DNA from 3 places in the Proteiniborus sp. MB09-C3 genome. Region 2 is predicted to be linked to each of the others. Evidence: a T-box and tRNA genes for the amino acid it is inferred to sense, from the RefSeq annotation. Region 2 holds a T-box; the other regions hold tRNA genes.

Region 1 (10,866 bases), 1.6 Mb from region 2:
CTATGAATGAACTTGGAAATACACCTGATAAGCCTCATAAAAAGTCTGCACGTATCGTAGGGGATACACTAGGTAAGTATCACCCCCATGGAGACTCATCCGTATACGATGCAATGGTAAAGCTTGCACAGAACTTTTCAACTAGATATATGTTAGTTGACGGTCATGGAAACTTTGGATCTGTTGATGGTGACGGAGCTGCACATATGCGTTATACAGAAGCTAGAATGTCTAAGATAGCTTTGGAAATGCTTAGAGATTTAGGAAAAGATACTGTAGACTATAGACTGAACTTTGATGAAACCTTAAATGAACCTATAGTACTACCAAGTAGATTTCCAAATCTATTAGTAAATGGTTCTTCAGGAATAGCAGTAGGTATGGCAACGTCAATTCCTCCGCATAATCTAGCAGAAGTCATAGATGGGGCAATAATGATGATAGATGACCCAGAGGTTCAAGTAGATGACCTTTTAGATTGTATTAAGGGACCTGATTTTCCTACAGGTGCTGTAATAATGGGAAAGGAAGGAATTAAATCAGCATACAGGACAGGTAGAGGAAAAGTAAGAGTACGAGCTAAAGCTGATATTGAACAGAATAGCAAAGGAAGAACATCTATAATTATTACAGAGATCCCATACCAAGTGAACAAGGCTAGACTTATAGAAAAAATAGCAGACCTTGTTAGGGAAAAAAGTCTTGAAGGAATTTCTGATTTAAGAGATGAATCAGATAGAAGTGGTATGAGAATTGTAATAGAAATTAAAAGAGATGCTAATCCAAACATAGTATTGAACAATCTGTATAAGCATACTCAGCTTCAAGATACATTTAGCATAATAATGATAGCAATAGTAAATGGTGAACCAAAATTACTAAATCTTAAACAAATGTTAAGATATTATCTTGATCATCAAAAAGAAATAATAGTAAGAAGAACACAATTTGATTTAAATAAGGCAGAAGAAAGAGCACACATATTAGAAGGCTTAAGGATAGCATTAGATAATATAGATGCTGTAATTGCTCTTATTAGAGGTTCAATAACTGTAGTTGAGGCTAAAGAAGGCCTAATGAATAACTTTGGATTAACAGAAAAACAATCTCAAGCAATATTGGATATGCGTCTTCAAAGGCTTACAGGATTAGAAAGAGATAAAATTGAAGAAGAGTATGAAGCTCTCATAATAGAAATAAATAGATTAAAAGAGATACTTGCCAACGAAAGACTTATATATCAAATAATCAGAGAAGAACTTATTGAAATTAAAGAAAATTATAAAGATGAAAGAAGAACAGAAATAAGACCTTTAGCCGAAGAAATAGATATAGAAGATATGATACAAGAGGAAAACGTAGCAATTACACTAACTCATTTTGGCTATATCAAGAGGATGCCAGAAGACACATATAAGGCGCAAAAAAGAGGCGGAAAGGGAGTAACAGGGCTTACTACTAGAGAAGAGGATTTCGTTGAGCATCTATTTGTAACCTCAACACATGATAATTTGTTATTCTTTACAAATCAAGGTAGAGTATATAGCTTGAAGGCGTACGAAATACCAGAAGCTAAGAGACAAGCAAAAGGTACAGCTATTATCAATCTGCTTCAATTAAATTCAGGAGAAAATATTTCCGCTATAATACCTATAAAAGATTTTGGTCCAGATGATTTTCTTGTTCTTGTTACACAAAATGGAACTATCAAGAAAACTAAATTAGAGCAGTTTGAAAATATAAGAAAAAGCGGTTTAATAGCCATTAGCTTAAGAGAAAATGATGAGCTTATAAGTGTAAGAAGAACAGATGGGAAAAGCGATATAATACTGGTAACTTCAAATGGTATGTCAATTAGGTTTAATGAAGAAGATGTAAGAGACATGGGTAGAACTGCCATGGGAGTTAAGGCAATAAATCTAAATAAAGATGATAAACTGGTAGGAATGGGTACAGTAGAGGACGGTAAGGACTTACTTGTTATAAGCGAATCTGGATATGGTAAAAGAACTTCTCTTGATGAGTATAGAGTTCAATCAAGAGGAGGAAAAGGCATAAAGACTTATAATGTAAAAGACAGGACTGGAAAATTAATAAGTGCAAAGATAGTAGAAGAAGATGATGAAATTATGATAATAAGTCTTTCAGGAGTTATAATAAGACTAAAAGTATCAGACATATCACAGATGGGAAGATCGACTCAAGGAGTAACTCTAATGAGATTTGGTAAAGACGATAGGGTAGTATCCGTTGCTACAGTAGTTGCTGAGGAATTAGAATAGCGTACTTTTTTGTACGCTTTCTTCTTCTATATAAGTTTACATTAGTGCCAATTTATTATACTATATTAATATATTTATAATAAAAAAGGAGGGACATTATACAATGGAAATTAATAAAATGTTTAACGAAAACTTAGACTCATGGGTAATAGATATTATTGGTGAATTAGATATTTATACATCACCTAAATTTAAAGAAATACTTCTTGAGGCATTAGAAGAAAAAATGTGTAATATAATAATAAATGGCCAAAGCTTATCCTATATAGATAGTACGGGACTAGGAGTATTAATAAGTGCCTTGAAAAAAGTAAAGGAAAATGAAAAAACTATAACTATTAAAGGTATCAAGCCTAATATTAAAAAATTATTTGACTTGACAAGTTTAGATAAAGTGTTTCTTATAAAGGAGTGACCAATGGAAATGGTAGATAATTTTGAGAGTAGCTTTGATAGTATAAAACTTAATGTTCCCAATAAGGCTGAATATGTAAGCGTAGTTAGACTTACAACTTCTGCTATAGCGAGCAGGATGGGATTTGATATAGAAGAAATAGAAGATATTAAAGTAGCTATAGCAGAAGCTTGTACTAGTACATTGGAGCATAGCTTAAGCAGCGAAAAAGAAAACTTTGATATTAACTTCGATATGTATGTGGACAAGTTAGTAATAACAGTAAAGGATATAGGAAAAGGATTTAATGTAGATGATATAAAGGAATTAAAGGTTGAAGAGTTGGGAGAAGGTGGGTTAGGAATATTTATAATCAATTCTCTTATGGATGAAGTTGAAATAATTAATGATAGAGAAAAGGGTACTGAGATAAGAATGATTAAGTATATAAAGGATGATATTATATGACAGATGATTTAACAAAGATTAATAGCAAGGAACTATTTAAAAAGTATAGTGAAAATAAAGATTCTTATATAATAAGAGAAGAACTTATAAAAAGACATCTTTATATAGCTGAAATATTATCCAAAAAATATGTAAATAGAGGAATCGATTATGAAGATATTTATCAGGTAGCTTGTATAGGACTTATTTACGCTGTAGATAGATATGATATATCAAAAGGATATGAGTTCTCTAGCTTTGCTACGCCTACAATAATAGGAGAGATAAAAAAATATTTCAGAGACAAAGGATGGGCCATAAGAGTACCTAGAAGAATACAAGAGCTTTCAAAGAAAATAAATGTGTCAAAAAATACTTTAAGTCAAACTTTACAGCGAACCCCTACAGTTGACGAGCTGGCAGAGTATTTGCAATGCTCATCAGAGGAAATACTTGAAGCTATGGAAGCTAGCAAGGTATATACCCCTCATTCATTAGATGTAGTACTTGATTCGAATGGTGATGATAAGGATATTAATTTATCAGAGCTAATAGGAGAAGATGATAAGTACTTTACAACAATAGAGAATAATGATTTCTTAAAGAAAAATATAGAAAAATTGAATGATATGGAGAAAAAAATACTCTATGATAGATACTTTAATAAAAAAACTCAATTTGAAATTGCTAAGGAATTGAACATATCTCAAATGACAGTGTCAAGAATGGAGAAAAAAATTATTGAAAAATTTCAAAAAGAGTTAAAGAAGATATACAATTAGATAAGAAAATATGGAATAAAGTAACTCTTGAAAAAGATATGATAAAATGATATATTATGTATTGTCGTCATCTGGTATGACTAAAAAAATAAAAAAATGCTTGACACTTTATGAAAAGTTTGATATAGTAGTAAAAGTCAGCGGTAATAAAAATTCTGCGATTGATTAGCCCTAACGGGCGAAATAATAGTTGGTCTTTGAAAACTGAACAGTGAGAAGTCACAAGCAAACATCCAAAATTTCAAATTTTGAGATACGCTTAAAAATACATGTCAACGTCATAACGAGTGACAGGAGAACAAAAAGCTTTTATATGAGAGTTTGATCCTGGCTCAGGATGAACGCTGGCGGCGTGCTTAACACATGCAAGTCGAACGAACTATATTAATGGAAGTCTTCGGATGGAAATCAATATAGTTAGTGGCGGACGGGTGAGTAACGCGTGGGAAACCTGCCCTATACAGGGGAATAGCCTCGGGAAACCGGGATTAATACCCCATGAAGCTCAAGTATCGCATGATACGTGAGTCAAAGATTTATCGGTATGGGATGGTCCCGCGTCTGATTAGCTAGTTGGTGAGGTAACGGCTCACCAAGGCGACGATCAGTAGCCGGCCTGAGAGGGTGAACGGCCACACTGGAACTGAGACACGGTCCAGACTCCTACGGGAGGCAGCAGTGGGGAATATTGCACAATGGGGGAAACCCTGATGCAGCGACGCCGCGTGAGCGAAGAAGGCCTTCGGGTCGTAAAGCTCTGTCCTAAGGGAAGAAACGGACGGTACCTTAGGAGGAAGCCCCGGCTAACTACGTGCCAGCAGCCGCGGTAATACGTAGGGGGCGAGCGTTATCCGGAATTACTGGGCGTAAAGGGTGCATAGGCGGCCTTTTAAGTCAGATGTGAAAGGCTACGGCTTAACCGTAGTTAGCATTTGAAACTAAAGGGCTTGAGTGCAGGAGAGGAGAGTGGAATTCCTAGTGTAGCGGTGAAATGCGTAGATATTAGGAGGAACACCAGTGGCGAAGGCGACTCTCTGGACTGCAACTGACGCTGATGCACGAAAGCGTGGGTAGCGAACAGGATTAGATACCCTGGTAGTCCACGCCGTAAACGATGAGTGCTAGGTGTTGGTGGAGACATCCATCAGTGCCGCAGCTAACGCATTAAGCACTCCGCCTGGGGAGTACGGTCGCAAGACTGAAACTCAAAGGAATTGACGGGGACCCGCACAAGCAGCGGAGCATGTGGTTTAATTCGACGCAACGCGAAGAACCTTACCAGGGCTTGACATCCCTCTGATCGGATTAGAGATAATCCTTTATCTTCGGATACAGAGGAGACAGGTGGTGCATGGTTGTCGTCAGCTCGTGTCGTGAGATGTTGGGTTAAGTCCCGCAACGAGCGCAACCCTTGCCTTTAGTTGATAACAGGTAAAGCTGATAACTCTAGAGGGACTGCCGGTGACAAACCGGAGGAAGGTGGGGATGACGTCAAATCATCATGCCCCTTATGTCCTGGGCTACACACGTGCTACAATGGTCGGTACAACGGGAAGCAAGACTGTGAAGTTAAGCAAATCCCAATAAGCCGATCCCAGTTCGGATTGTAGGCTGCAACTCGCCTACATGAAGTCGGAGTTGCTAGTAATCGCGAATCAGCACGTCGCGGTGAATGCGTTCCCGGGTCTTGTACACACCGCCCGTCACACCATGAGAGTCGGTAACACCCGAAGCCAGTGAGCTAACCTTAAAGGAGGCAGCTGTCGAAGGTGGGATCGATGATTGGGGTGAAGTCGTAACAAGGTAGCCGTATCGGAAGGTGCGGCTGGATCACCTCCTTTCTAAGGAGAAGTACCTTTTCACTGTTCAGTTTTGAGAGGCTAACAAAGTCTTTCAAATAGATAAAACTTAATAAAGAGAAAGAGAAACTAAAAGAGAATCTAAACAATTCTCATTTTTAACTCTCAACACTCAATAAAATATGGGGGTGTAGCTCAGTTGGGAGAGCACCTGCCTTGCAAGCAGGGGGTCAGGAGTTCGAATCTCCTCATCTCCACCACGATATCTTTAAACTAGCGTTTAAAGATAATTGAGAATTGAAAATGGAAAATAGAGAATTAAAAGAATATAAATAGTTCTCAATTATCAACTCTCAATTCTCAATAATTGACAACTAAGTTGTCAACCTTGTACCTTGAAAACTACACAGCGTAAGAAAGTTTTAAAATCAAGACAGAATTGATTGAAAAACTACAATTCAAACGGAAACTCAGAAACAAAGTTTCTGAGTACTACAATTACACCAAATCAAAGATTTGGGTAATTGCAGCATCTGGTCAAGATACTAAGAGCATAGGGTGAATGCCTTGGCACTAGGAGCCGAAGAAGGACGGGATAAGCACCGAAATGCTACGGGGAGTCGCAAGTAGACATAGATCCGTAGATATCCGAATGGGGAAACCCACCTAAGGAGAACCTTAGGAATCATCTACTGAATCCATAGGTAGATAGAAGGCAGACCAGGGGAACTGAAACATCTAAGTACCCTGAGGAAGAGAAAGAAACATCGATTCCCTAAGTAGCGGCGAGCGAACGGGGAAGAGCCCAAACCAGTAGAGGTAACTTTACTGGGGTTGCGGACCAGCAAAACGGTAGGGATAATCTATAGTAGAAGAGGTCTGGAAAGGCCCACCACAGAAGGTGAAAGTCCAGTATACGAAATAGAAAACCCGCCAGCTGAGATCCAGAGTACCACGAGACACGAGAAACCTTGTGGGAAGCAGGGGGGCCCACCCCCCAAGGCTAAATACTACCTAGTGACCGATAGAGAATAGTACCGTGAGGGAAAGGTGAAAAGAACCCCGGGAGGGGAGTGAAAAAGAACCTGAAACCCTATGTTTACAAGCAGTGGAAGTTCTATATATGAACGACCGCGTACTTTTGTAGAACGGGCCAACGAGTTACGATATGCAGCAAGGTTAAGTACTTAAGGTATGGAGCCGTAGGGAAACCGAGTCTAAATAGGGCGATTAAGTTGCATGTCGTAGACCCGAAACCGGGTGACCTACCCATGGGCAGGTTGAAGTTGAGGTAAAACTCAATGGAGGACCGAACCGCTTAGCGTTTAAAAGCTATCGGATGACCTGTGGGTAGCGGTGAAATTCCAATCGAACCCGGATATAGCTGGTTCTCCTCGAAATAGCTTTAGGGCTAGCCTCAAGGAAAGTGACGTGGAGGTAGAGCACTGACTGGTCTAGGGGCGCGCATGCGTTACCAAAACCTATCAAACTCCGAATGCCACAGTCATATACTTGGGAGTCAGACTATGTGAGATAAGTTTCATAGTCAAAAGGGAAACAGCCCAGACCACCATCTAAGGTCCCAAAGTACAAGTTAAGTGGGAAAGGATGTAAGACTACACAGACAACCAGGATGTTGGCTTAGAAGCAGCCACACATTCAAAGAGTGCGTAATAGCTCACTGGTCGAGTGGTCTTGCGCCGAAGATTACCGGGGCTCAAACTAGTCACCAGAAGATGTGGATTGTCATAGATTCAATATTACTCTTAAAGTAAAGGGCAAAGAAAGCTTTGCCGAAGGCCACAAAAGGCTACAATAAAAGCCTTCGGCCAGATTCTAGTTAAGTGAAAACTTAAGGGTAGCATTGAATCTACGACAGTGGTAGAGGAGCATTGTATACAGGTAGAAGCTATACCGAAAGGAGTAGTGGACAGTATACAAGAGAGAATGTTGGCATGAGTAGCGAGAGGTGAGTGAGAATCTCACCCATCGAAAGCCTAAGGTTTCCTGAGGAAGGCTCGTCCACTCAGGGTTAGTCGGGACCTAAGCCCAGGCCAAAAGGCGTAGGCGATGGACAACAGGTTGAAATTCCTGTACTACCAGAAGGCGCTAAAAGAGAAGGAGTGACGCAGGAGGATAGGTTAAGCACACCGTTGGTTGAGTGTGCCTAAGCAAGTAGGGAGTATCTAAAGGCAAATCCGTAGATACAATATCCTGAGAAGTGATGGGGAGCGAAATACAAGTAGCGAACTAACTGAATCCACACTGCCAAGAAAAGCTTCTATCAAGCCTAAAGGTACCCGTACCGCAAACCGACACAGGTAGGCGAGGAGAGAATCCTAAGATGAGCGGAAGAACTCTTGTTAAGGAACTCGGCAAATTAACCCCGTAACTTCGGGAGAAGGGGTGCCGAGGGAGGTGAAGTGCAAGCCACATAAGCCTCCTTCGGCCGCAGTGAATAGGCCCAGGCGACTGTTTACCAAAAACACAGGTCTCTGCTAAATCGAAAGATGAAGTATAGGGGCTGACACCTGCCCGGTGCTGGAAGGTTAAGGGGAATGCTTAGCGCAAGCGAAGGTAAGAACTTAAGCCCCAGTAAACGGCGGCCGTAACTATAACGGTCCTAAGGTAGCGAAATTCCTTGTCGGGTAAGTTCCGACCCGCACGAAAGGTGTAACGATCTGGGCACTGTCTCAACAAGAGATCCGGTGAAATTGTAGTACTCGTGAAGATGCGAGTTACCCGCGACTAGACGGAAAGACCCCGTGGAGCTTTACTGCAAGCTGACATTGGATTTTGGTATCCTATGTACAGAATAGGTGGGAGACAGAGAAATCAGTGCGCCAGCATTGGTGGAGTCGTCGTTGGGATACCACCCTTATGATACTGAAGTTCTAACCATAGGCCATGAAACTGGTCTTGGGACACTGTCAGTTGGGCAGTTTGACTGGGGCGGTCGCCTCCTAAAAAGTAACGGAGGCGCTCAAAGGTTCCCTCAGCACGGTCGGAAATCGTGCGAAGAGTGTAAAGGCAGAAGGGAGCTTGACTGCGAGACCTACAAGTCGAGCAGGAACGAAAGTTGGACTTAGTGATCCGGTGGCGCCGAGTGGAAGGGCCATCGCTCAACGGATAAAAGCTACCCCGGGGATAACAGGCTTATCTCCCCCAAGAGTCCACATCGACGGGGAGGTTTGGCACCTCGATGTCGGCTCGTCTCATCCTGGAGCTGTAGCAGGTTCCAAGGGTTGGGCTGTTCGCCCATTAAAGAGGCACGCGAGCTGGGTTCAGAACGTCGTGAGACAGTTCGGTCCCTATCTGTCGTGGGCGTAGGAAATTTGAAAGGAGCTGTTCCTAGTACGAGAGGACCGGAATGGACAGACCACTAGTGTATCAGTTGTCCTGCCAAGGGCATGGCTGAGTAGCCAAGTCTGGTAGGGATAAGCGCTGAAGGCATCTAAGCGCGAAGCCCCCCTTAAGAAAAGATTTCCCATCTGGTAAACAGAGTAAGACCCCAGAAAGACTAACTGGTTGATAGGTCGTAGGTGTAAGAGCAGCAATGCTTTAAGCTAAACGATACTAATAGGTCGAGGGCTTGACCAGAAATATGGACGCTGTGTAGTTTTTAAGGTATAAGCCTTAAATTAAATATATGAAGCCTTATTAAATTAGGGCATAAATCCAGTGACAATAGCGAAGGGGTCACACCTGTTCCCATACCGAACACAGAAGTTAAGCCCTTCAGCGCTGATGGTACTTGGTGGGAGACCGCCTGGGAGAGTAGGACGTTGCTGGATTTATTGTTTTTTGTTCCAATCTCTAGAAGATTGGTTTTTTATTTTTTTGGCATATAATTACTTGACAACTCATTCTTATGGAAAAAGTCATATGAATAATATATAGTATGATATATAGAGACTTGTAATAAAAGAAGACTAACTAATCCTATATTTTATGGAGTGATGTAATATGTATACCTTAGAAAGTCTAGAGGGATATTGTCAAAAATGTAATAAGTGTCCTTTACATATGACTAGAACAAATGTAGTTTTTGGTGAGGGGAACCCTAATGCTTCCATTATGTTTATCGGAGAAGGACCAGGATACAATGAAGATAAGCAAGGACGTCCATTTGTAGGAGCTGCTGGCCAACTTTTTGATAGGATGCTCAATGCAATAGGACTGAAAAGGGAAGACGTCTATATAGCGAATATAGTTAAGTGTAGACCTCCCAATAATAGAAATCCTTTAGCAGAAGAATCTGAATCATGTATAGAATATTTAAGATGGCAGGTAAAGTTAGTAAATCCTAAAATATTAGTATGCTTAGGAGCTGTATCTGCTCAAAATATAATAAGCCAAGATTTCAAAATAACAAAAAATAGGGGAGTATGGGTAGAGTTAGGTAAATTTTACGTTATGCCAACATATCATCCAGCTGCTTTATTGAGAGATGAAAATAAAAAACGACCTGCATGGGAAGACTTTAAAAATATAAAGAAAAAATATGAGGGATTAAAGCTATAGTATGATATTAAAAAATAGTGAAAGGGAGATATTTTTGAAGAATGAGAGATTAACACAATTAAACATTAAAATTACAAATAAATTTTATGATAAAGAATTAGTGCTTGGAAATGGTAAAATTGATAGTATTGTAATGATGGTAGGTGAAGCACCAGGGGCTAGGGAGGTAGAGCAGAAAAAGCCCTTTGTAGGCTCGGCAGGAAAATATCTAAATGAGTTTTTATCAATTCTTGAATTAGAAAGAGAAAAGCTTTACATTACAAATACGGTAAAATTTAGACCAACTAAAGAAGGTAAAAGACCTGGGACCAAAACAAATAGGACACCAAACAAGAATGAAATAGAAGAGTTTAAAGACTTCTTGTTTGAAGAAATAGATATTATTATGCCTAAAATAATTGTTACATTGGGAAATATTCCATTAAAAACAATATCAAATGACGAAACAATAACAATAGGTAATACTCACGGAAGTCCAATACGTACTAGAATAAAAGAAAATGAATATACTGTTTTTCCATTATACCATCCAGCAGCAGTAATATACAAAAGAGAGTTAAAGGATATATATATAGATGACTTGAAACGACTAGGAGAATTATTGAAAAACATTTAATTAATTGTATAATTTTTTGAAA
Region 2 (10,866 bases):
CCTGATTTCTAGCATCCTCCAAGGAAGTCTCTACAATTCTTACATCTAATCCCTCAAATATTTTATCGTTAACAATTTCCTCTATTCTATCAATTTCTTCTTTTTTCAATGCCTCAAAGTGTGTAAAATCAAATCTCAATCTATCTGGCATTACCAATGAACCCGCTTGATTTACATGATTCCCAAGTACTTCCTTTAACGCTTTATGAAGCAAATGAGTCACCGAGTGATTTCTAGCCGTAGATAGTCTTTCTGATTTATCAATCTCTGCGCAAACCTCAGCTCCACCTTTAAGTGTACCTTCAATTACTTCAACAAAATGTAAAATTTGTCCGCTGCCATTCTTCTTTGTATCATTTACTTTTGCAACAAATTCATTACCTCTTAGCAAGCCAGTATCGCCAACTTGACCTCCTCCTTCAGGATAAAAAGGAGTTTTGTCTAATAGTATTATACCCTTTTCATTTGAGTTTAAAATTTGAACTTCATTTTCATCCTTTAAAACTGCAATTATTTTTGAACTTAAAGCCGTTTCTGTATACCCAACAAAATCAGTTCTTATTGTACTATCAATTGACAATGGACTATCTTTACTCCATGCCTGATTATCACCTGCTTCTCTTGCCTTCCTAGCTCTTTCTCTCTGTTTCTCCATTTCAGAGTTGAATTCAATCTCATCAACCGATAAATTATGCTCTTCTAAAATTTCCTTAGTCAAATCGAGAGGGAAACCATAAGTATCGTATAATTTAAATGCAAATCCACCATTTAGTACTTTTTCATTATTATTTGACATATTTTCAATGTACTCATTTAGTATATTTATTCCCTGATCTATAGTTTCTTGGAATTTTTCTTCTTCAACCTTTAATATTTTTTGAACTTGAGGCAGTCTTTCTATTAAGTCGGGATATGCCTCTCCCCATAATTCAACTACAGTTGGTACTAGAGTATTTAAGAAATCAGTTTCTATTCCTAAAAGCTTGCCATGTCTTGCAGCTCTTCTAATCAATCTTCTTAGGACATAACCTCTGCCTTCATTGCTTGGCAAAACTCCATCGGAAACTAGAAATGTTACCGCTCTAATATGATCTGTAATTACCCTTATGGACATATCTTTCTTTTCATTTTCCCCGTAAGTAGCCCCACTCTTTTCTTCAACCTTTTTTAGCAATATTTTCATTACATCAGTACTGAAAATATTCTCTGCATTTTGCATTACAGCTGCAATTCTTTCAAGACCCATTCCTGTATCAATATTTGGGTGTGGAACAAGGTTATAATTTCCTTCCTCATCCTTATCGAATTGTGAAAAGACAAGATTCCATACCTCTACATATCTATCACAATCACATCCTGGCTTACATCTTTCGCTGCCACATCCGTATTTCTCGCCTCTATCCACATATATTTCAGAGCAAGGTCCACATGGCCCTACTTCGAGTTCCCAGAAGTTGTCTTCTTTTCCTAATTTAACAATCCTATCTGATTTGATTCCAATGTACTTATTCCATATTTCATAAGCTTCATCATCTTCCTCATAAACTGAAACCCATAGCTTTTCCACTGGAATTTCCATTCTTTCAGTCATAAACTCCCATGCCCATTCAATAGCTTCTTTTTTAAAGTAATCTCCAAAAGAGAAATTACCTAACATCTCAAAAAAAGTGCCATGTCTTGCTGTTTTACCTACATTCTCAATATCATTTGTTCTAAAACATTTTTGGCAAGTTGCCATCCTTCTTCTAGGAGGTTCTTGTGCTCCCGTAAAATATGCTTTCAATGGTGCCATTCCTGCATTTATTAATAATAAACTTTTGTCATTTTTTGGTACTAAAGAAAAGCTTGGGGCAACCAAGTGTCCTTTTTCATTAAAAAAGTCTAAAAATTCTTTTCTGATTTCATTTAATTCTGTCTTTTTCATAACCTATCTCCCCTCTAATCATTTTTTAAATATAAAAAACTCGCCCCTATATCCTACTTAGGGGCGAGTTTACCCGCGGTACCACCCTACTTACTAAAAGTTAGCCTCTCAAAAAGATAACGGATAAACCGGAAACCTCTACTATATATTCAAGGCTCCAACTCCAGGACTGCTTCAATATCCTTGCCTAAATGCCTTCCAGCCTAGGGCATTCTCTCTGCAAGGTTTGGAATATTTACTAATTCCTTTCATTGTTGTTAAATATTTATTTCTTTATAAAATAATTTATTCTCTCTATCTGTTATTGAACTATCTATAGATAGGATTATAATTTATAAGCCGTATTTTGTCAATATAGGTTATATGCGAGAAATTTTGTCAATTAGAAAGCTTGAAACTATCTTCAGAACTATTGTCGCAGGAATTGCAAAGAGCATGCCTGTAATTCCGAAATAGCTTCCTCCTATTAAAAGTGCCAGCATTATAATTACAGGATGGACCCCAACACTTTCTCCAACTATTTTAGGTGCTATTATGTTACTCTCTAATTGCTGAATAACTGTGAAAGAAATTATGACCCATAGAGCTTTCATAGGACTTTTTAACAGAGCAAATACTATAGCAGGGAAAATGCCTATTATAGGGCCAAAATAAGGTATTATATCTGCTATACCAGCAACTAAACCAATGATTATGGCAAAATCTACTCCAATAATCAGTAAAGCTATTGAAGAAGAAATACCAACAAAAGTACAGACTAATAACTGCCCTCTAATAAATCTTCCTAAAACTTTATCAACCTCTCTTCCAATTTTTAAAACATCATTTCTTTGATTTTTAGGAATTATGAGTGTGATTTTTTTCTTAAAATAATCTTTATCTTTTAAAAAATAATACGCCATAATAGGTACAATAACAAAGCTCACCATCTTTGAGAAAATACTAATTGCAGAATTAGTGATATTTCTCAAATAATTGAGAATCAGTACCTGAAAATTCTTAAGATTTTCAAAGAAAACTTCTTTTATTGCCTGAAACTCTGGAGGTAATTTATCTAAATGCTTAGAATACTTCACAGAGATGTTATTAAAATAATCATATATTCTATTGAAATAGCTAGGCAACAACCTTACTAAATTTTCAAACTCACTAGATAATTTTGGTACAATGGATACTATTAGTAAAATGATTAGAGTTAATAAAAACAAATATATAAGTAATATGCTATATGATCTTTTAAATCCTCTTTTTTCAATGATATTTACTAATGGATTAAGTAAATAAGATAGTACTATTGAATAGAACACCAATAAAAGTAATGGAGCAATTTTACTATATCCCTTAAAAAGATTATAAAATATAACTATTAGAATAACTATCACAAAAGTAAAGATAATTTTTCTACGTGAAAATTGAAGCCTATTTTCAGGCTTCACATATCTGTTGCCAATATTCAATAAGAAATATATACATAATCCCAACAATGCGGTTATAAATATACTTCGTAAATAGTCACTTAGTTTTAGAAGATTATCCATAATGTGGCTCCCTTTGATGTAAATTAAAGGCAGCTAAGCTGCCTTATTAAAATAATCCTATATTGCTAACAACACTCGTTACTATTCTTCTACCTACCTTCATTGCTTTTCTTCTCTGTCTTGGGCTCATCCTTGTGATTGCATACATTCCAGCAGTAGCACCTATTAAACTCCCTGCTACAATTCCTGATATAAATCTTCCTTTCATATTCTCACCCCATTTTTTAGATTCTTTATACTTAGTTTGGTACAAATTTTCAAAGTAATTCTAGAAGTTTTTTGTAATCTTCCTTATATCTGTCAAATGAATTTTTAGCTTCATTACTTATAATAATAGAATTCTCCCCAAAAACTGCCTCAGTAGTATATGGCAATACATTTCTACCTTCTTTAATATCTTGAATTAACCCATCTGTAAGTATAAAACCTATTATTTTTCCGTTTTTATCATCTATTAAAGTATCTTTTACATGCCCCAGACTCTCTCCATCTTCAGTTAAGATTTCTTCTTCAATTATTTTTTTTTCATTAATTAACTGATTTATTTCTGGTAATAAACTAGATTTTTCTATCATATTTTCGTTTTTGATAATCAATGCTTCTTCGCCTATTGAATCAATATTATTAAATTGAATTATTTTAGCCTCTCTAAAAATATTTCCTTCACTAACTAGAAAACCTACTATTCTATATTTTTTCTTTGAATATATTACTTCCTTTACAGTCGCAATTTTGCTTCCAGATTTTTTACATATTACTGGGAGTCCAATTATCTCACTTACTTTCCTCAATTGAATTACTCCTTTTATAAATTTCTATGTAATTAGTATTCCACATTAACAGTTGAATATTATTTTGTTTATTTCCACAGTTTGCATTTTTCGTAGTCTCGCAACGCAAGTTTATTTGCTCCCTGCTCTCACATAAATTTGATTCTTACAGGACATTCCTATATAAACCTACAATAAGATTAGCATAATTACAGTACTCAGAAACTAGTTTTCTAATTAGTTGTTGACTTTCATATAGAAAAAGAGGCTGTTTCATAACTGATTTGTAAGTTATGAAACAGCCTCTTAAGTTCTCTTATTCGTGATCGTGAACATCCTCATCAGGATTAAAGTTTTCTAATCCTTCTATGACCACATTATTCTTCTTAGAATAGTCATATAAAGCTGATTTAATAGCCTGCTCAGCTAACACTGAGCAATGCATTTTAACTGGAGGTAAGCCATCTAAAGCTTGAGCTACAGCTTTATTCGTAAGCTTCATTGCTTCTTGTATGGTCTTTCCCTTTATTAGTTCTGTAGCCATACTTGAAGAAGCTATTGCTGAGCCACATCCAAAAGTCTTAAATTTTACATCAACAATAGTATCATTTTCGATTTTTAAATACATTTTCATTATATCTCCACACTTTGGATTTCCTACTTGACCAATTCCATCAGCATTTTCAATCTCTCCAACATTTCTAGGATTCATAAAATGCTCCATAACTTTTTCTGAGTACATAATTTTACCCCCTTATATCCTTTTTACATTTTCGTATAATGGTGACATTTCTCTTAATCTATCAACTATTTTAACTAAATTCTCTACTACATAGTCTATTTCTTCTTCTGTATTAAAATCTCCCAATGTAAGTCTTAAGGATCCATGAGCAATTTCATGAGGAAGTCCTATGGCCAATAATACATGTGAAGGATCTAATGAGCCTGATGTACATGCTGAGCCGCTAGAAGCTGATATTCCTACCATATCTAAACTCAGTAACAAAGACTCTCCTTCAATAAATTCAAAGGAGAAGTTAACATTACCAGGCAGTCTATTTTTAGGATGTCCATTTAGTCTGACATAGCCAATGTTTTTATATATATCCTTTATGAACTTATCTCTTAATCTCGTAAGATTGCTATTATGCTCGTCTATAGTTTCATAAGCTAGCTCTATAGCTTTGCCAAACCCAACTATACCAGGAATGTTTTCTGTCCCAGCTCTTCTGTTTTTTTCCTGAGCTCCACCATGTATATGTGGATGAATCTTTACTCCTTGTCTTATATAAAGAGCTCCTACACCCTTTGGTCCATATAATTTATGGGCAGACATAGACAAGAGATCAATGTTCAAGTCATCAACATCTATATTAATATTTCCTATTGCCTGTACAGCATCAGTATGGAAATAAATCTTATTTTCCTTAGCTATATTACCAATTTCTTTTATTGGCTGTATGGTGCCAATTTCATTATTTGCAAACATTATAGAAATTAAGATGGTCTTATCAGTAATTGAATCTTTTAATTGCTCAATATTCACTGTTCCATTTTCATCTACGTCTAAATAAGTAACCTTAAAACCATTCTTTTCTAGGTACTCACATGTGTGAAGAACCCCATGATGTTCTATTTTTGAAGTAATAATATGATTACCCTTGTCTTTATTTGCAAAAGCAATTCCCTTTATTGCCCAGTTATCGGCCTCTGAACCACCACCTGTAAAGAAAATTTCTCTTGAATTAGCATTTAATACCTTTGCAACCTTTTCTCTGGCCTCATCTATAGCAGCTCTAGTTTCTTGACCCAGTCTATAAATACTAGATGGGTTTCCATACTTTTCTGTAAAGTAAGGAAGCATTGCTTTAAGAACTTCTTCTTTTACAGGAGTAGTTGCTGCATTATCTAGATATACTTGTCTTATCATATTTCATCCTCCCAATAAGTTGTACATATTTTAAAAAATAAGGCTAAATATAGTACATGTATCCTTTACTTCCATTTATTTTTATAAAATCATCAACCATATCTTGTAATGTGATTGAATCAATTACATCATTAATACTGTTTCTAATCTTAACCCAAACATTTTTAGTAACACAGAAATCCTCTTTTACACACTTACCTAAATTTTCATCAAGTACACACTCTGACGGTGCAATATCTCCTTCTAAAGCTCTTATAACATCTCCTACTGTAATGTTCTTAGGATCGTCATTAAGTAGATACCCTCCTTGAGCTCCTCTTACACTCGTTGCTAGTCCATTTTTTCTTAAAACTGCAATTAGCTGTTCCAAATAATGTTCAGATATATCCTGACTCTCAGCTATATTCCTTAGCACAACAGGACCTTCCCCATAGTGTAAGGCTAATTCAAACATAGCCTTAAGCCCGTATCTCCCTTTTGTTGAAAGCTTCATTAAACCACCTCTTTATAATTCCAAGTATATTACTAGGCTTTCTTTTCTAAGTATATTATACCCTACTATTTCTGTCAACATTCAATTTAAAATAATTATTTTTTTGCTGCTTTCAAAAAAAAATTAAAGGCTACTAACATTAATTAGTAGCCTAAGAGGAGCTAATTGCTCCTCTTTTTTATGCATCTGGGAATAAATCTTCAAATTGAGGAGGGAAGAAATCTGGGAATGGTTCATACTCAAAATTATCACAAATACCCGTTGGACTGAATTCTTCACACTCAGGTGGTTCTGGACAGAATCCGAATGCTGGAATAAGTAATTGCACTCTGCCTACAACTTTTACAATTATGAATACTCCAACAGCAAATGATAACACACAACCGCTTTGAGTTGGCTCTCCTAATACTCTTGAAGCTGTTTCCACCACTATTCTAAAATCAAATTCATCTCTAGCATCTGGAATAAATAATATTATGTCTTTAAAAATATCTGGTAAAAATCCGTTTATAACGGTTCCGTCAGTAGTTATTACCTCAAATGGTACTCTTAAAGTAAATCTTACTCTTCTGAAATTCGGCCTGTTTTGTATATCTGTTACGACTAAAGTATTTTCCACAATAAAACCAGGTCTAAATCTGATGTTTGCAAATGTTTTTTCTCCCAATTCAACATCTATTCTTGGGAAACATTCTCTTTGTTGACAATGTGCGTATACCTTATCAGTAATAATACATACTGTTTCAGTAATATAACTTAGATCATCCGGCACAAATGGATCACCAGGACTTGGATCGAATCCGTTTACCATAGTTTTCACTCCTTTACCCAAATATAATTTAATAAAATCATCTTTACTTTCATATTATGAATTATAGATAGAATTGTGATTGTTTTTTAATATGTTTGAAAGGGTGATATTGATGAATATTTTTTACATCAAAGATTACATAATAAAAAATTCAACAGGAGAAATCCAAAGATTTTATTTAGACAAAAATAATAGAATTAATTACGACTTATACAATAATAATTGCGTTTTAACTGATCAGTACCTTATTTCTGATGACATTATCAATGATTTCTCGCTAGACATAGATAGTAAAGACAGAGTACATTTGATTTATCTTACTAATGAGGGAAGCGTATACTACAATCTTTATTCAAATAAGAAATGGGCAAAGAAAGCTATTACTCAGTTTGATATCAGATCAAATTCTTATAGCAGTTTGGCTTTAAGAGTTAATAAAGAAAACATCCATATTTTATATTCCTTTTCGAACCTAATAAATTCAAAAGTATGGACTATTCAGCATCTTATAGGAGTTAAAGGAATTTGGGAAAAAACTAATGTAATTAGCTTCACATCCGGCAAAACAATACCAACCTACTCTTTTGATTTTGACAAATTCGATAATATTCATATGATTTATACTTCGATTGTAGAAAATGCTCAACAAATTTACTACACCTTCTTTAACTCATATTTAAAAAAGTGGAATCAAGTTCCTAGGCTACTATCAGAATATCAAGATAGTAGTGGCTATCCATATATTCTAGTTGATAAAGCTGACAATATTCATGCAATATGGACAGTCCATAAAAATAATAGCTCTGAAGTAAAATATAAGCATCTGCCACAACTGGGCAGCAGTAAAAATACATGGAAGGAAGAATACTTTCCTTTCTTGAACAATGAATATAAATACCCCATGATCTATGAAGAAATAGACTGTCTTAAAATATTTCTAATAGGTAATAACAAAATTTTTTCTCTAGTTTCCTATGATTATGGGTTTAGTTGGGGTTTAAACAACACTTTATCCATACCTGAAGAAGCTAAAATTCAAATAGCAAGATATCTTACCAATTTCCCTGGAGAGAAAAACATAAAGGAAGTGTCTCAAGTCTTATTTTGCCTAGATGGCAAAAAAATTTTACTTAAACAGAACTTAATAGACTATTTAAGTAAATTCTCTTTCATAGATGAGAAAAAAAATAAAAACATTAACTTTGAAGCTACTGAATCAACAAATACAAAAGAATTTATTGATGAGGAAGATTCTATATTAAGTTATAAAGAAAAAAATGCCGAGCACCAAAAAAAATACTTTAGCGAATTAATAGATATTACCCTTATCACAGATACACTATCTGATATATCAGATAATATGAGAAGTTTAGACGATGTTAATAAGGATTATATTTATCAATTTAAAAATATAGATAATACTCTCCTTGCACTTAAGGAGTCCATAGACATCAATAATCAATGTCTTGTAGAGATAAACAAAAAGATTGATGAACTAAGTAATAGAACCTTAAGAAAAAGGTTCTGGTCAAGACTATTTAAACGTGCTTAAATACTGTTCTTAAGGCTTATGGCATCATAAACCTTAGTTCCGTTTCTTTTTTCTACATGGTAAACACCATATATTTCTTTTTCAAAATCTGAAGAATAGTTTTTGAAATAATTTAAATCACTAAGTCTTGAAAATTTAATAGAATAGCTACATCCACCACTTATATGACATGGAGTGGATATTAACTGAAACATGCTATAGCCTGCTTTTTCTAATTTATAATACAATTGGACAGCATAGTTTTTTGATTTAAATACAGCTATATAGTATTTACTTCCGCTGATAGATTTAATGTCCATATTATCACTTCCTTTAAGTTATATGATATAAATATGTTCTGTGTAATTAAAGTTGTTACAAAATTTTTAATCAAGGAGAAAAATTATGCAAAAAAAATTGCATGCTAATATAAAGCCTATAACTATAAATGCGGGAAAAACACCTATTAGTAGGGTTAAGTTAAAGCTTGATAATAGGAAGCCTATAAAATATGATGATAATTCAGCAGATACAAAAGTATCTGTTATCACCTGTACAAATAGACCTAAATATATAAAAAACGTTTTTGAAAACTATCATAGACAGTTATTTAAAGATAAGGAGCTAATAATTATTCTAAATAACAATAAAATGAATATAAATGAATGGATTTTGAAATCAAAGGAATATCCTGATATTTCAATTTTTCAAGTGGATGAAAGTAAGTCTTTAGGCTACTGTTTAAACTACGGAATTGAAAAGGCCAGTTATGAAATTATAGCTAAACTAGATGATGACGACTATTATGGTCCTAAATACCTTTCTCAGGCTGTTAATGCTCTAAAATATGCTGACGTAGTTGGTAAATACACTACTTACGTATATTTTCAAGATACTAAAACCCTAGCCATTAGAAATCCTAAAAGAGATAATAGGTACGTTTATAGAATAGAAGGGCCAACCCTCGTATTTAGAAAAGAAATTTTTAATAAAATTAAATTTCAAAATAAATCATTAGGAGAAGATAATCAATTCTGCAAAGATTGTATAAAAAATGGTATCAAGTTATATGCAACTGATAGGTATAATTATGTATATATCAGACATAATTCAACTGATAAGCATGCTTGGAATATTAGAGATGAGTTATATAAGAAGCTGTGTAAAGTTATCGGTGAAGTTGATGACTATATAAGTTTTATAGAGGATTCTAAGAACAGAAATAAAAACAGCCAAAAGAAGAACCGACCCCCTTAGTTAGATTTTTGGTCTAACTTTTGGGGGTCGGTTCTATACTTGGTTGTTTTTTGCTTTTTGCTTCCATTATGTGTTATAAAATGCAACAAATATATTGGTAAAGCATAGTATTACAATAAGACTTCACTACTAAAAAAACAGTTTAAAAAAACATATATCTCAATGCTTATTAATTAATTGTGTAAACATTTGAAGGTGATTATATGAGTATATGTATGCAAAGTAAAATGAATCAAGTAATTTTAAATAATCCAGTTAATAAAAAAATTGGCAGATTGAATAGGCATAATACAAAAAGTAGCATAAATCATGGGGTTTCAATTATAACAGTTACGAATAGACTTAACCATATAAATCAAGTTTTTGATAATTATAATCGACAAAAAATCAAAAGAAAAGAACTAATAATTATACTGAATAATAATTCTATGAGTTTAAAACATTGCAAAGCCATGTCTAAAAAATACCCAAATGTAAAAGTATTTAAAAAGGATGAATCTATCACATTTTCAGAATGTAAAAATTATGCTATAACAATGACTAAGTTTCCATATATATCGCATTTTGATGATGATGATTATTATGCCGAAAACTTCCTAAAAGATATACTAG
Region 3 (10,866 bases), 1.5 Mb from region 2:
ACTTTGATATATCTTGATAATGCGGCAACATCTTTTCCTAAACCAGATATTGTATATAATTCAATAATAGAAGCCATGAGAGAATATGGAGCAAACCCTGGCAGATCTGGACATAAGCTAGCTCTGAAGGCAGGTAGGGCTATTTATGAAACGAGAGAGCTTTTAGGTAATTTCTTTAATATAGAAAATCCAATGAGAATTATTTTTACTTCTAATGCAACTGATGGCTTAAATCTTGCAATTAAAGGACTATTAAAGCCAGAGGATCATGTAATAACCACATCTATGGAACACAATTCAGTTCTAAGACCATTAAAAGCACTAGAAAGCATTGGAGTGGAGACTACCATAATACAATGTGATGAAGCTGGGAGCATTCATATTGAAGATATTGAAGCCAATATAAAAAGTAATACAAAGCTTATTGTAACTACTCATGCTTCCAATGTTACAGGAACTATATTCCCAATAAAAGAAATTGGAAGCATAGCGAAAAAACATAATATAATATATATGGTAGATGCGGCTCAGACAGCAGGAGTATATAATATAGATGTAATAGATATGAATATTGATATATTGGCATTTCCCGGGCATAAGAGCTTGTTAGGACCCCAAGGTACGGGAGGAGTTTATATAAGGGAAGGCATAGATATAGTTCAGATGAAAGAGGGCGGGACAGGAAGCAGATCCGATTCTTTAATACAGCCTGATATCTATCCAGATAAATTTGAAAGCGGTACACCTAATATGCCTGGTATAGTGGGACTAGGCGCAGGAATAAAATATATTCTTGATAAGGGAATAGATAATATTAGGGATCATGAAATAAAACTGGCCAAAACTCTTATAGATGGACTAAGAGAAATTGATAGGGTTAAAATTTATGGATCTTGTAATATGAAAAGGCAAGCGCCTGTAATTTCTATTAATATAGGAGAAGAAGATTCTTCAGAAGTAAGCTATATACTAGATCAGGTTTTTAATATTGCTGTAAGACCAGGACTTCACTGCGCTCCCCTTGCACACAAAACTGTGAACTGCTACGAGCAGGGCTGCATCAGATTTAGTGTTGGTCCATTTAATACAATTGATGATATAGAGGCTGCTATCAATGCAATAAAAACTATTTCAAAGGAAATATGAAATAAGAATTGAGTACAATTCGCAGTTTCGCAACACAAATTTGTTTTATGCTTTGATTTACTCAATAAATCTGGTTAGTTTGTAAGAAAATCCTGAGGCGCTAGATACAGTTTGTATGTCTGTATGCTGGTTTTGATATTGTATCAATCCTATGGATTTTCTTTATTTTTTATTTCTTTGTAATCAAAAATTAATTTCGTGGCAGGACTTTTAATATTATAATAGAATTAAAGTACAATAGACTGTAAAGTTAAATGGAAAGGAGAAACTATGGAACTTATATTTAACATTTTTACTGATTATATTACAGAAATAGTCATAGTAATGTCACTGCTTAATATTCTGTTATTATTGTTATATATTACAAGCAGAGTGAGGATTTCCAGCATTACAAAAAAATATGATCGTTTAGTAGAAGGCTCTACGACACATTCTTTAGAAGGCATACTTTTTGAACATATTGATGAAATAAGAAATGTAAAGGGACAAATCATAGAAGTTGAAAAACGCTGTGAGAATATTGACGATAGGCTACAGTTTTGCTTACAGAGAATTGGCTTTATAAGATACAATGCTTTTAATGATATGGGAAGTGATTTAAGTTTCTCTATTGCATTACTGGACGACAAGCTTAATGGATTTGTCATAACCAGCATATATGGAAGAAATGAAAGCAAAACCTATGCAAAGCCAGTAGTAAAAGGAGAATCCAGTTATCCATTGTCAGTAGAGGAAATGCAAGCTTTAGATAGAGCAAAGAAACAATCCATGACTTCATAAATTTCAAATAGGCTTGGTGATATTAACTTGAAGATATTATTCATAGTAAACCCTATAGCAGGGACAGATAAAGCAAAAAAGCTAATACCACTTATTAGAGAAAAGATGGACAAGACCAATATAAGCTATAGTATAGTCCTGACTAGCCAACCAAAGGAAGCCACAAGCTTGACTATGGAAGGTCTGGAGGAAGGCTTCGATAGTATAGTTGCTGTAGGTGGGGATGGAACTATAAATGAAGTTGCAATGGGAATTATCCAGAAAGGATATGGAACATTGGGCATTATACCAGGAGGAACGGGAAATGATTTAGCTAGAAGTTTAGACATCCCATTAGACCCTGAGGAAGCTTTATATTCTCTATTAGGCGGATCAAAAAAACATATTGATTTTGGTAAAATCAATGGCAGGTTATTTTTAAATGTTGCCAGTATGGGTTTAGATGCAGAAATAGTAAAGCGAACTGAAAATATTAAGAAAATTATAAAAGGCAGTGTAGCTTATACAATAAGCTTAATTGCTACTTTGGTTGTATATAAGCCTAAAAGGCTTACAATAGAGCTTGATGAAGAGACTATTGAGATGGATGCTATGTTGGCTGCAATTGCAAATGGAAAATACTATGGTGGTGGAATGAAAATATGTCCAATGGCTTTATTAAATGATGGGTATTTTCATGTGGTCATTGTGAGAAAGCTAAATAAGTTTAGACTTCTTACTCTATTTCCATTAGTTTTTAAAGGAACTCATGTAAACTTAACTGATATAGTAAAAATCTATAAATCTAAAAAAGTGAAACTAAAATTTGATAAAGAGCTACTATTAAATATAGATGGTGAGATAATTACAGCAAAAAAAGAGGTAAGTTTTATAATAGATGAAAGAAAAATAGAGCTATATACAAATAAATAAGAATAAAAAAACCCTTAATGATAAAAATATATATATAGTGCATTGGAGGGTTTTTCTATGAAAAAAAGGATTGTAGTACAGGAAGGATTATATAGTTTAAAAAGTAATTTAAATAATCTTGGGTACGAGATAGTTGACATCAATAATAATGATGTGGAGGCCATAATTTATATGGCAGATGGATATGACATAGAATACCATAACAATTTAGCTAATATGAACAGCGGAATAGACATAGCAAATAATAAGGGTGCTGTTTTAATTAATGCAACGGGAAAAACAACAGAAGAAATAGATAATATAATTAAAAAGAAAATATATAGTCCTTTATTTGACTGACAACAACTTAATTTTAAGTAGTTGTCAGTTTTTCTTTCTGTTTAAAAAGCTTCCAAAAGGAGGTGATAAATCCTGAGGAAATAATATCAGCCATTTTCATAACTGTACTTAGTCTAGTGTTTTGTAAAACCATATATTCCATAAAGCCTCCAATATTGACTACTCCAGTTATATGTATATCTCCTACCTTTGGCAAATCCTTGTTAACACCAGATCCTGGTTTCAAAGAACCTTTGGCTACATTAATATGGCCTACTCGCTCCAATTTACCTAAACATGCATCTATGGCTATGACAAAGGGATTCTTATATGAGGAGTATATGTTACGAATATTTTCTTCAAGATTTTTAGCATGTACAGGAGCTTCTAGTGTACCTAAAACGTGAACGTTAGTATATATTCTCGGAATATATGAAAGCTTATATCCTATCAATGGACCTAAGCAATCTCCAGTGGATCTGTCGGTTCCAATACATAGAATTATGATGTCCTCGTAGGTGTCATCATAATATTTTACTAAATGATTATAAATAATATCGCTAAGCATGGATTTGGCGAAAATAGAATCAGAATTTACCGACATGCATTTACCCCCTCATAACTAGTCATTATAAATAGAGTTTTCCCAAACAAAGGTTATTGATACAGCAAATTGAGAAAAAGTTGAATAGTTATAAATATTAATATGTAGTAGAGGACATATTTATGTGGTTAAAAATACTATTGACTGTTTATGCCCTGATGTGATACATTATTCACTGTCACTAAATGCATCTTGAGAGTTGCATTTAACGTGTCGAATTAGGGGCTAGTTAATAGCAATAAATAAAACAAAAAAACTATTGACAACGATAAAGTAATTTGTTATAGTTATAAAGTCGTCACCATACGACAAGAAATAACAAAAGAAAAATTAATTTAAAAAAATGTTGACAACTGATATTGAGAAATGTTAAGATATAAAAGTTGCTAAACAAGTTGGTCCTAACGGACACTCATAACAATAGCCCTAACGGGCGAAATATATAGTTGGTCTTTGAAAACTGAACAGTGAGAAGTCACAAGCAAACATCCAAAATTTCAAATTTTGAGATACGCTTAAAAATACATGTCAACGTCATAACGAGTGACAGGAGAACAAAAAGCTTTTATATGAGAGTTTGATCCTGGCTCAGGATGAACGCTGGCGGCGTGCTTAACACATGCAAGTCGAACGAACATGATATTCAACACTGAGTATTCAGACGAAATTCTTTTATGTCATCCTGAGCGATAGCGAAGGATCTCAGGCAAATAGAACTGAGTATTGAGTATTGAGTGTTGAATATTGTGTTAGTGGCGGACGGGTGAGTAACGCGTGGGAAACCTGCCCTATACAGGGGGATAGCCTCGGGAAACCGGGATTAATACCCCATGAAGCTCAAGTATCGCATGATACGTGAGTCAAAGATTTATCGGTATGGGATGGTCCCGCGTCTGATTAGCTAGTTGGTGAGGTAACGGCTCACCAAGGCGACGATCAGTAGCCGGCCTGAGAGGGTGAACGGCCACACTGGAACTGAGACACGGTCCAGACTCCTACGGGAGGCAGCAGTGGGGAATATTGCACAATGGGGGAAACCCTGATGCAGCGACGCCGCGTGAGCGAAGAAGGCCTTCGGGTCGTAAAGCTCTGTCCTAAGGGAAGAAACGGACGGTACCTTAGGAGGAAGCCCCGGCTAACTACGTGCCAGCAGCCGCGGTAATACGTAGGGGGCGAGCGTTATCCGGAATTACTGGGCGTAAAGGGTGCGTAGGCGGCCTTTTAAGTCAGATGTGAAAGGCTACGGCTTAACCGTAGTTAGCATTTGAAACTAAAGGGCTTGAGTGCAGGAGAGGAGAGTGGAATTCCTAGTGTAGCGGTGAAATGCGTAGATATTAGGAGGAACACCAGTGGCGAAGGCGACTCTCTGGACTGCAACTGACGCTGATGCACGAAAGCGTGGGTAGCGAACAGGATTAGATACCCTGGTAGTCCACGCCGTAAACGATGAGTGCTAGGTGTTGGTGGAGACATCCATCAGTGCCGCAGCTAACGCATTAAGCACTCCGCCTGGGGAGTACGGTCGCAAGACTGAAACTCAAAGGAATTGACGGGGACCCGCACAAGCAGCGGAGCATGTGGTTTAATTCGACGCAACGCGAAGAACCTTACCAGGGCTTGACATCCCTCTGATCGGATTAGAGATAATCCTTTATCTTCGGATACAGAGGAGACAGGTGGTGCATGGTTGTCGTCAGCTCGTGTCGTGAGATGTTGGGTTAAGTCCCGCAACGAGCGCAACCCTTGCCTTTAGTTGATAACAGGTAAAGCTGATAACTCTAGAGGGACTGCCGGTGACAAACCGGAGGAAGGTGGGGATGACGTCAAATCATCATGCCCCTTATGTCCTGGGCTACACACGTGCTACAATGGTCGGTACAACGGGAAGCAAGACTGTGAAGTTAAGCAAATCCCAATAAGCCGATCCCAGTTCGGATTGTAGGCTGCAACTCGCCTACATGAAGTCGGAGTTGCTAGTAATCGCGAATCAGCACGTCGCGGTGAATGCGTTCCCGGGTCTTGTACACACCGCCCGTCACACCATGAGAGTCGGTAACACCCGAAGCCAGTGAGCTAACCTTAAAGGAGGCAGCTGTCGAAGGTGGGATCGATGATTGGGGTGAAGTCGTAACAAGGTAGCCGTATCGGAAGGTGCGGCTGGATCACCTCCTTTCTAAGGAGAAGTACCTTTTCACTGTTCAGTTTTGAGAGGCTAACAAAGTCTTTCAAATAGATAAAACTTAATAAAGAGAAAGAGAAACTAAAAGAGAATCTAAACAATTCTCATTTTTAACTCTCAACACTCAATAAAATATGGGGGTGTAGCTCAGTTGGGAGAGCACCTGCCTTGCAAGCAGGGGGTCAGGAGTTCGAATCTCCTCATCTCCACCACGATATCTTTAAACTAGCGTTTAAAGATAATTGAGAATTGAAAATGGAAAATAGAGAATTAAAAGAATATAAATAGTTCTCAATTATCAACTCTCAATTCTCAATAGTTGACGACTTAGTTGTCAATCTTGTACCTTGAAAACTACACAGCGTAAGAAAGTTTTAAAATCAATAGAGAATTGATAAATAAAACTACAATTTTTAACTGGTCAAGATACTAAGAGCATAGGGTGAATGCCTTGGCACTAGGAGCCGAAGAAGGACGGGATAAGCACCGAAATGCTACGGGGAGTCGCAAGTAGACATAGATCCGTAGATATCCGAATGGGGAAACCCACCTAAGGAGAACCTTAGGAATCATCTACTGAATCCATAGGTAGATAGAAGGCAGACCAGGGGAACTGAAACATCTAAGTACCCTGAGGAAGAGAAAGAAACATCGATTCCCTAAGTAGCGGCGAGCGAACGGGGAAGAGCCCAAACCAGTAGAGGTAACTTTACTGGGGTTGCGGACCAGCATAACGGTAGGGATAATCTATAGTAGAAGAGGTCTGGAAAGGCCCACCACAGAAGGTGAAAGTCCAGTATACGAAATAGATAACCCACCAGCTGAGATCCAGAGTACCACGAGACACGAGAAACCTTGTGGGAAGCAGGGGGGCCCACCCCCCAAGGCTAAATACTACCTAGTGACCGATAGAGAATAGTACCGTGAGGGAAAGGTGAAAAGAACCCCGGGAGGGGAGTGAAAAAGAACCTGAAACCCTATGTTTACAAGCAGTGGAAGTTCTATATATGAACGACCGCGTACTTTTTGTAGAACGGGCCAACGAGTTACGATATGCAGCAAGGTTAAGTACTTAAGGTATGGAGCCGTAGGGAAACCGAGTCTAAATAGGGCGATTAAGTTGCATGTCGTAGACCCGAAACCGGGTGACCTACCCATGGGCAGGTTGAAGTTGAGGTAAAACTCAATGGAGGACCGAACCGCTTAGCGTTTAAAAGCTATCGGATGACCTGTGGGTAGCGGTGAAATTCCAATCGAACCCGGATATAGCTGGTTCTCCTCGAAATAGCTTTAGGGCTAGCCTCAAGGAAAGTGACGTGGAGGTAGAGCACTGACTGGTCTAGGGGCGCGCATGCGTTACCAAAACCTATCAAACTCCGAATGCCACAGTCATATACTTGGGAGTCAGACTATGTGAGATAAGTTTCATAGTCAAAAGGGAAACAGCCCAGACCACCATCTAAGGTCCCAAAGTACAAGTTAAGTGGGAAAGGATGTAAGACTACACAGACAACCAGGATGTTGGCTTAGAAGCAGCCACACATTCAAAGAGTGCGTAATAGCTCACTGGTCGAGTGGTCTTGCGCCGAAGATTACCGGGGCTCAAACTAGTCACCGAAGATGTGGGATACGTAAGTATCGGTAGAGGAGCATTGTATACAGGTAGAAGCTATACCGAAAGGAGTAGTGGACAGTATACAAGAGAGAATGTTGGCATGAGTAGCGAGAGGTGAGTGAGAATCTCACCCATCGAAAGCCTAAGGTTTCCTGAGGAAGGCTCGTCCACTCAGGGTTAGTCGGGACCTAAGCCCAGGCCAAAAGGCGTAGGCGATGGACAACAGGTTGAAATTCCTGTACTACCAGAAGGCGCTAAAAGAGAAGGAGTGACGCAGGAGGATAGGTTAAGCACACCGTTGGTTGAGTGTGCCTAAGCAAGTAGGGAGTATCTAAAGGCAAATCCGTAGATACAATATCCTGAGAAGTGATGGGGAGCGAAATACAAGTAGCGAACTAACTGAATCCACACTGCCAAGAAAAGCTTCTATCAAGCCTAAAGGTACCCGTACCGCAAACCGACACAGGTAGGCGAGGAGAGAATCCTAAGATGAGCGGAAGAACTCTTGTTAAGGAACTCGGCAAATTAACCCCGTAACTTCGGGAGAAGGGGTGCCGAGGGAGGTGAAGTGCAAGCCACATAAGCCTCCTTCGGCCGCAGTGAATAGGCCCAGGCGACTGTTTACCAAAAACACAGGTCTCTGCTAAATCGAAAGATGAAGTATAGGGGCTGACACCTGCCCGGTGCTGGAAGGTTAAGGGGAATGCTTAGCGCAAGCGAAGGTAAGAACTTAAGCCCCAGTAAACGGCGGCCGTAACTATAACGGTCCTAAGGTAGCGAAATTCCTTGTCGGGTAAGTTCCGACCCGCACGAAAGGTGTAACGATCTGGGCACTGTCTCAACAAGAGATCCGGTGAAATTGTAGTACTCGTGAAGATGCGAGTTACCCGCGACTAGACGGAAAGACCCCGTGGAGCTTTACTGCAAGCTGACATTGGATTTTGGTATCCTATGTACAGAATAGGTGGGAGACAGAGAAATCAGTGCGCCAGCATTGGTGGAGTCGTCGTTGGGATACCACCCTTATGATACTGAAGTTCTAACCATAGGCCATGAAACTGGTTTTGGGACACTGTCAGTTGGGCAGTTTGACTGGGGCGGTCGCCTCCTAAAAAGTAACGGAGGCGCTCAAAGGTTCCCTCAGCACGGTCGGAAATCGTGCGAAGAGTGTAAAGGCAGAAGGGAGCTTGACTGCGAGACCTACAAGTCGAGCAGGAACGAAAGTTGGACTTAGTGATCCGGTGGCGCCGAGTGGAAGGGCCATCGCTCAACGGATAAAAGCTACCCCGGGGATAACAGGCTTATCTCCCCCAAGAGTCCACATCGACGGGGAGGTTTGGCACCTCGATGTCGGCTCGTCTCATCCTGGAGCTGTAGCAGGTTCCAAGGGTTGGGCTGTTCGCCCATTAAAGAGGCACGCGAGCTGGGTTCAGAACGTCGTGAGACAGTTCGGTCCCTATCTGTCGTGGGCGTAGGAAATTTGAAAGGAGCTGTTCCTAGTACGAGAGGACCGGAATGGACAGACCACTAGTGTATCAGTTGTCCTGCCAAGGGCATGGCTGAGTAGCCAAGTCTGGTAGGGATAAGCGCTGAAGGCATCTAAGCGCGAAGCCCCCCTTAAGAAAAGATTTCCCATCTGGTAAACAGAGTAAGACCCCAGAAAGACTAACTGGTTGATAGGTCGTAGGTGTAAGAGCAGCAATGCTTTAAGCTAAACGATACTAATAGGTCGAGGGCTTGACCAGAAATATGGACGCTGTGTAGTTTTTAAGGTACAAATAAATACCTTAAAACTAAATATATAAGCTCTGAACAAATGATTTAGGGCATAAATCCAGTGACAATAGCGAAGGGGTCACACCTGTTCCCATACCGAACACAGAAGTTAAGCCCTTCAGCGCTGATGGTACTTGGTGGGAGACCGCCTGGGAGAGTAGGACGTTGCTGGATTTTTTATTTTTAAAATAGATTTATATATCAAAAAACAGCTTAAGATTTAATTTTTTAAGCTGTTTTTTATTTTACTATATTATTTGTTGTATATCTAATGTCCATTTCCTATGAATCTTTTTTCCATTTCCTCCTCTAGTCTCATAAGCTTTTTAATTACGTGTGGAGGTTTTCTATCTTTATTTTTAGCATTAGCTGGAATTGTATCAGTATTAGTATTATTGCTGTTTTTTACGAATGCAATATGTGGTGAATTCGTAGTTAAGACTTCAAATTTACAGCCCAAGAATTTGAGCTTTTCTATTATGGTCGGCAAGGCTTTTAGTGTATTGGTCTTGGCAGCAGTATCATGAAAAAGAACTACAGCAGTATTATTTCTACTTACCCAAGTCAATGTATTGTTGATTATTTCATCTACAGAGGCTGGAACTGCAGAAGCATCACCGCTACTAGCGTTCCAATCAAAATGCACATAGCCTTCCTTTTCCAATCTATTCATTATTTCATTTATTATCTTTTTTCCTTTTTCAGTTTTAGTTGAAGCATTATTTGATCCTCCAGGAAACCTGATTATTTTAGGTCGTTTTTTTGTGGCTTCATATACAATATTTTCATTTTTATATAAATCCTCAAAAAAGTTGTCTACACTTTTATATATATAATTATAATTATGGCTATAAGTATGGTTGCCAATTGCATGTCCTTCATCGGAAATTCTCTTAAGAAGTGTTTTTCCTTCATCTGTTTTGGTGCCTATGACAAAGAAAGTAGCTTTAATATTTTCTTTCTTTAGCAGATCCAACACCTTAGTAGTTATAGAACTAGGGCCATCATCAAAAGTAAAATAGACTGTTTTATTAGACCATGCATTTTCCTTATTTAGAGTGTTGATTATATTGGATGCTGGTTTTGAAGGTACTTTATTCTCAGGCTCTACTGGGGGCTCCGTCTCAACTTTAGTGTCAGGAGGATCTGAGATTTCCGGAACAGGCTCTTCTGTACCAGTAGGCTTGCCCTTATCGGGATTCATATTGTCTTCCTGATTATCTCCAACGGGTTCAGTATTATCTTCGTTATCATTTTCATTTGGGTCAATATTAATCCGATCCTCATCAGTAGAGGAATTAGTATTAGGCTCAATTACAACATCAGTATTGTCCTCATCAGTATCTTTATATGTATCCTCATCTAGCATGGCTAATTGCATACTATTGGGCATTATGCTTAGCATTCCATCGGCCAAGGCAGAGCTTGATATAGTAATCATAATAAGCAAAAACATTACAACTTTTTTCATTATAGTCCTCCTCATGTTGTACAGCTAATGCAATGAAGAAAGAATTAGCTACATTCATAATACAC

What was found. The T-box of region 2 lies ahead of alaS (alanine--tRNA ligase). A T-box ahead of a tRNA ligase gene usually reads a tRNA of that ligase, here a tRNA-Ala.
Region 1: it has a tRNA-Ala gene. The T-box ahead of alaS (alanine--tRNA ligase) is inferred to sense a tRNA for this amino acid. The anticodon was not compared.
Region 3: it has a tRNA-Ala gene. The T-box ahead of alaS (alanine--tRNA ligase) is inferred to sense a tRNA for this amino acid. The anticodon was not compared.

The regions. Positions count from the first base shown of each region.
Region 1 covers NZ_CP127161.1:521,540-532,405, forward strand. Annotated here, with positions in the region: gene gyrA (DNA gyrase subunit A) at 1-2,282, shown strand, start outside; gene QO263_RS02510 (STAS domain-containing protein) at 2,386-2,697, shown strand; gene QO263_RS02515 (ATP-binding protein) at 2,701-3,144, shown strand; gene QO263_RS02520 (SigB/SigF/SigG family RNA polymerase sigma factor) at 3,141-3,905, shown strand; rRNA gene QO263_RS02525 (16S ribosomal RNA) at 4,215-5,746, shown strand; tRNA gene QO263_RS02530 (tRNA-Ala) at 5,889-5,964, shown strand; rRNA gene QO263_RS02535 (23S ribosomal RNA) at 6,240-9,304, shown strand; rRNA gene rrf (5S ribosomal RNA) at 9,382-9,498, shown strand; gene QO263_RS02545 (uracil-DNA glycosylase) at 9,671-10,228, shown strand; gene QO263_RS02550 (uracil-DNA glycosylase) at 10,263-10,844, shown strand.
Region 2 covers NZ_CP127161.1:2,790,459-2,801,324, forward strand. Annotated here, with positions in the region: gene alaS (alanine--tRNA ligase) at 1-1,924, opposite strand, end outside; T-box leader at 1,981-2,185, opposite strand; gene QO263_RS13670 (AI-2E family transporter) at 2,284-3,462, opposite strand; gene QO263_RS13675 (YtxH domain-containing protein) at 3,509-3,670, opposite strand; gene QO263_RS13680 (PRC-barrel domain-containing protein) at 3,720-4,253, opposite strand; gene nifU (Fe-S cluster assembly scaffold protein NifU) at 4,549-4,977, opposite strand; gene nifS (cysteine desulfurase NifS) at 4,987-6,159, opposite strand; gene QO263_RS13695 (RrF2 family transcriptional regulator) at 6,206-6,655, opposite strand; gene QO263_RS13700 (hypothetical protein) at 6,834-7,466, opposite strand; gene QO263_RS13705 (hypothetical protein) at 7,579-9,018, shown strand; gene QO263_RS13710 (putative Se/S carrier protein) at 9,015-9,317, opposite strand; gene QO263_RS13715 (glycosyltransferase family 2 protein) at 9,403-10,254, shown strand; gene QO263_RS13720 (glycosyltransferase family 2 protein) at 10,458-10,866, shown strand, end outside.
Region 3 covers NZ_CP127161.1:437,052-447,917, reverse strand. Annotated here, with positions in the region: gene QO263_RS02150 (aminotransferase class V-fold PLP-dependent enzyme) at 4-1,146, shown strand; gene QO263_RS02145 (DUF4446 family protein) at 1,417-1,926, shown strand; gene QO263_RS02140 (diacylglycerol/lipid kinase family protein) at 1,954-2,838, shown strand; gene QO263_RS02135 (YkuS family protein) at 2,896-3,177, shown strand; gene yyaC (spore protease YyaC) at 3,191-3,760, opposite strand; rRNA gene QO263_RS02125 (16S ribosomal RNA) at 4,326-5,933, shown strand; tRNA gene QO263_RS02120 (tRNA-Ala) at 6,076-6,151, shown strand; rRNA gene QO263_RS02115 (23S ribosomal RNA) at 6,359-9,299, shown strand; rRNA gene rrf (5S ribosomal RNA) at 9,388-9,504, shown strand; gene QO263_RS02105 (polysaccharide deacetylase family protein) at 9,599-10,801, opposite strand.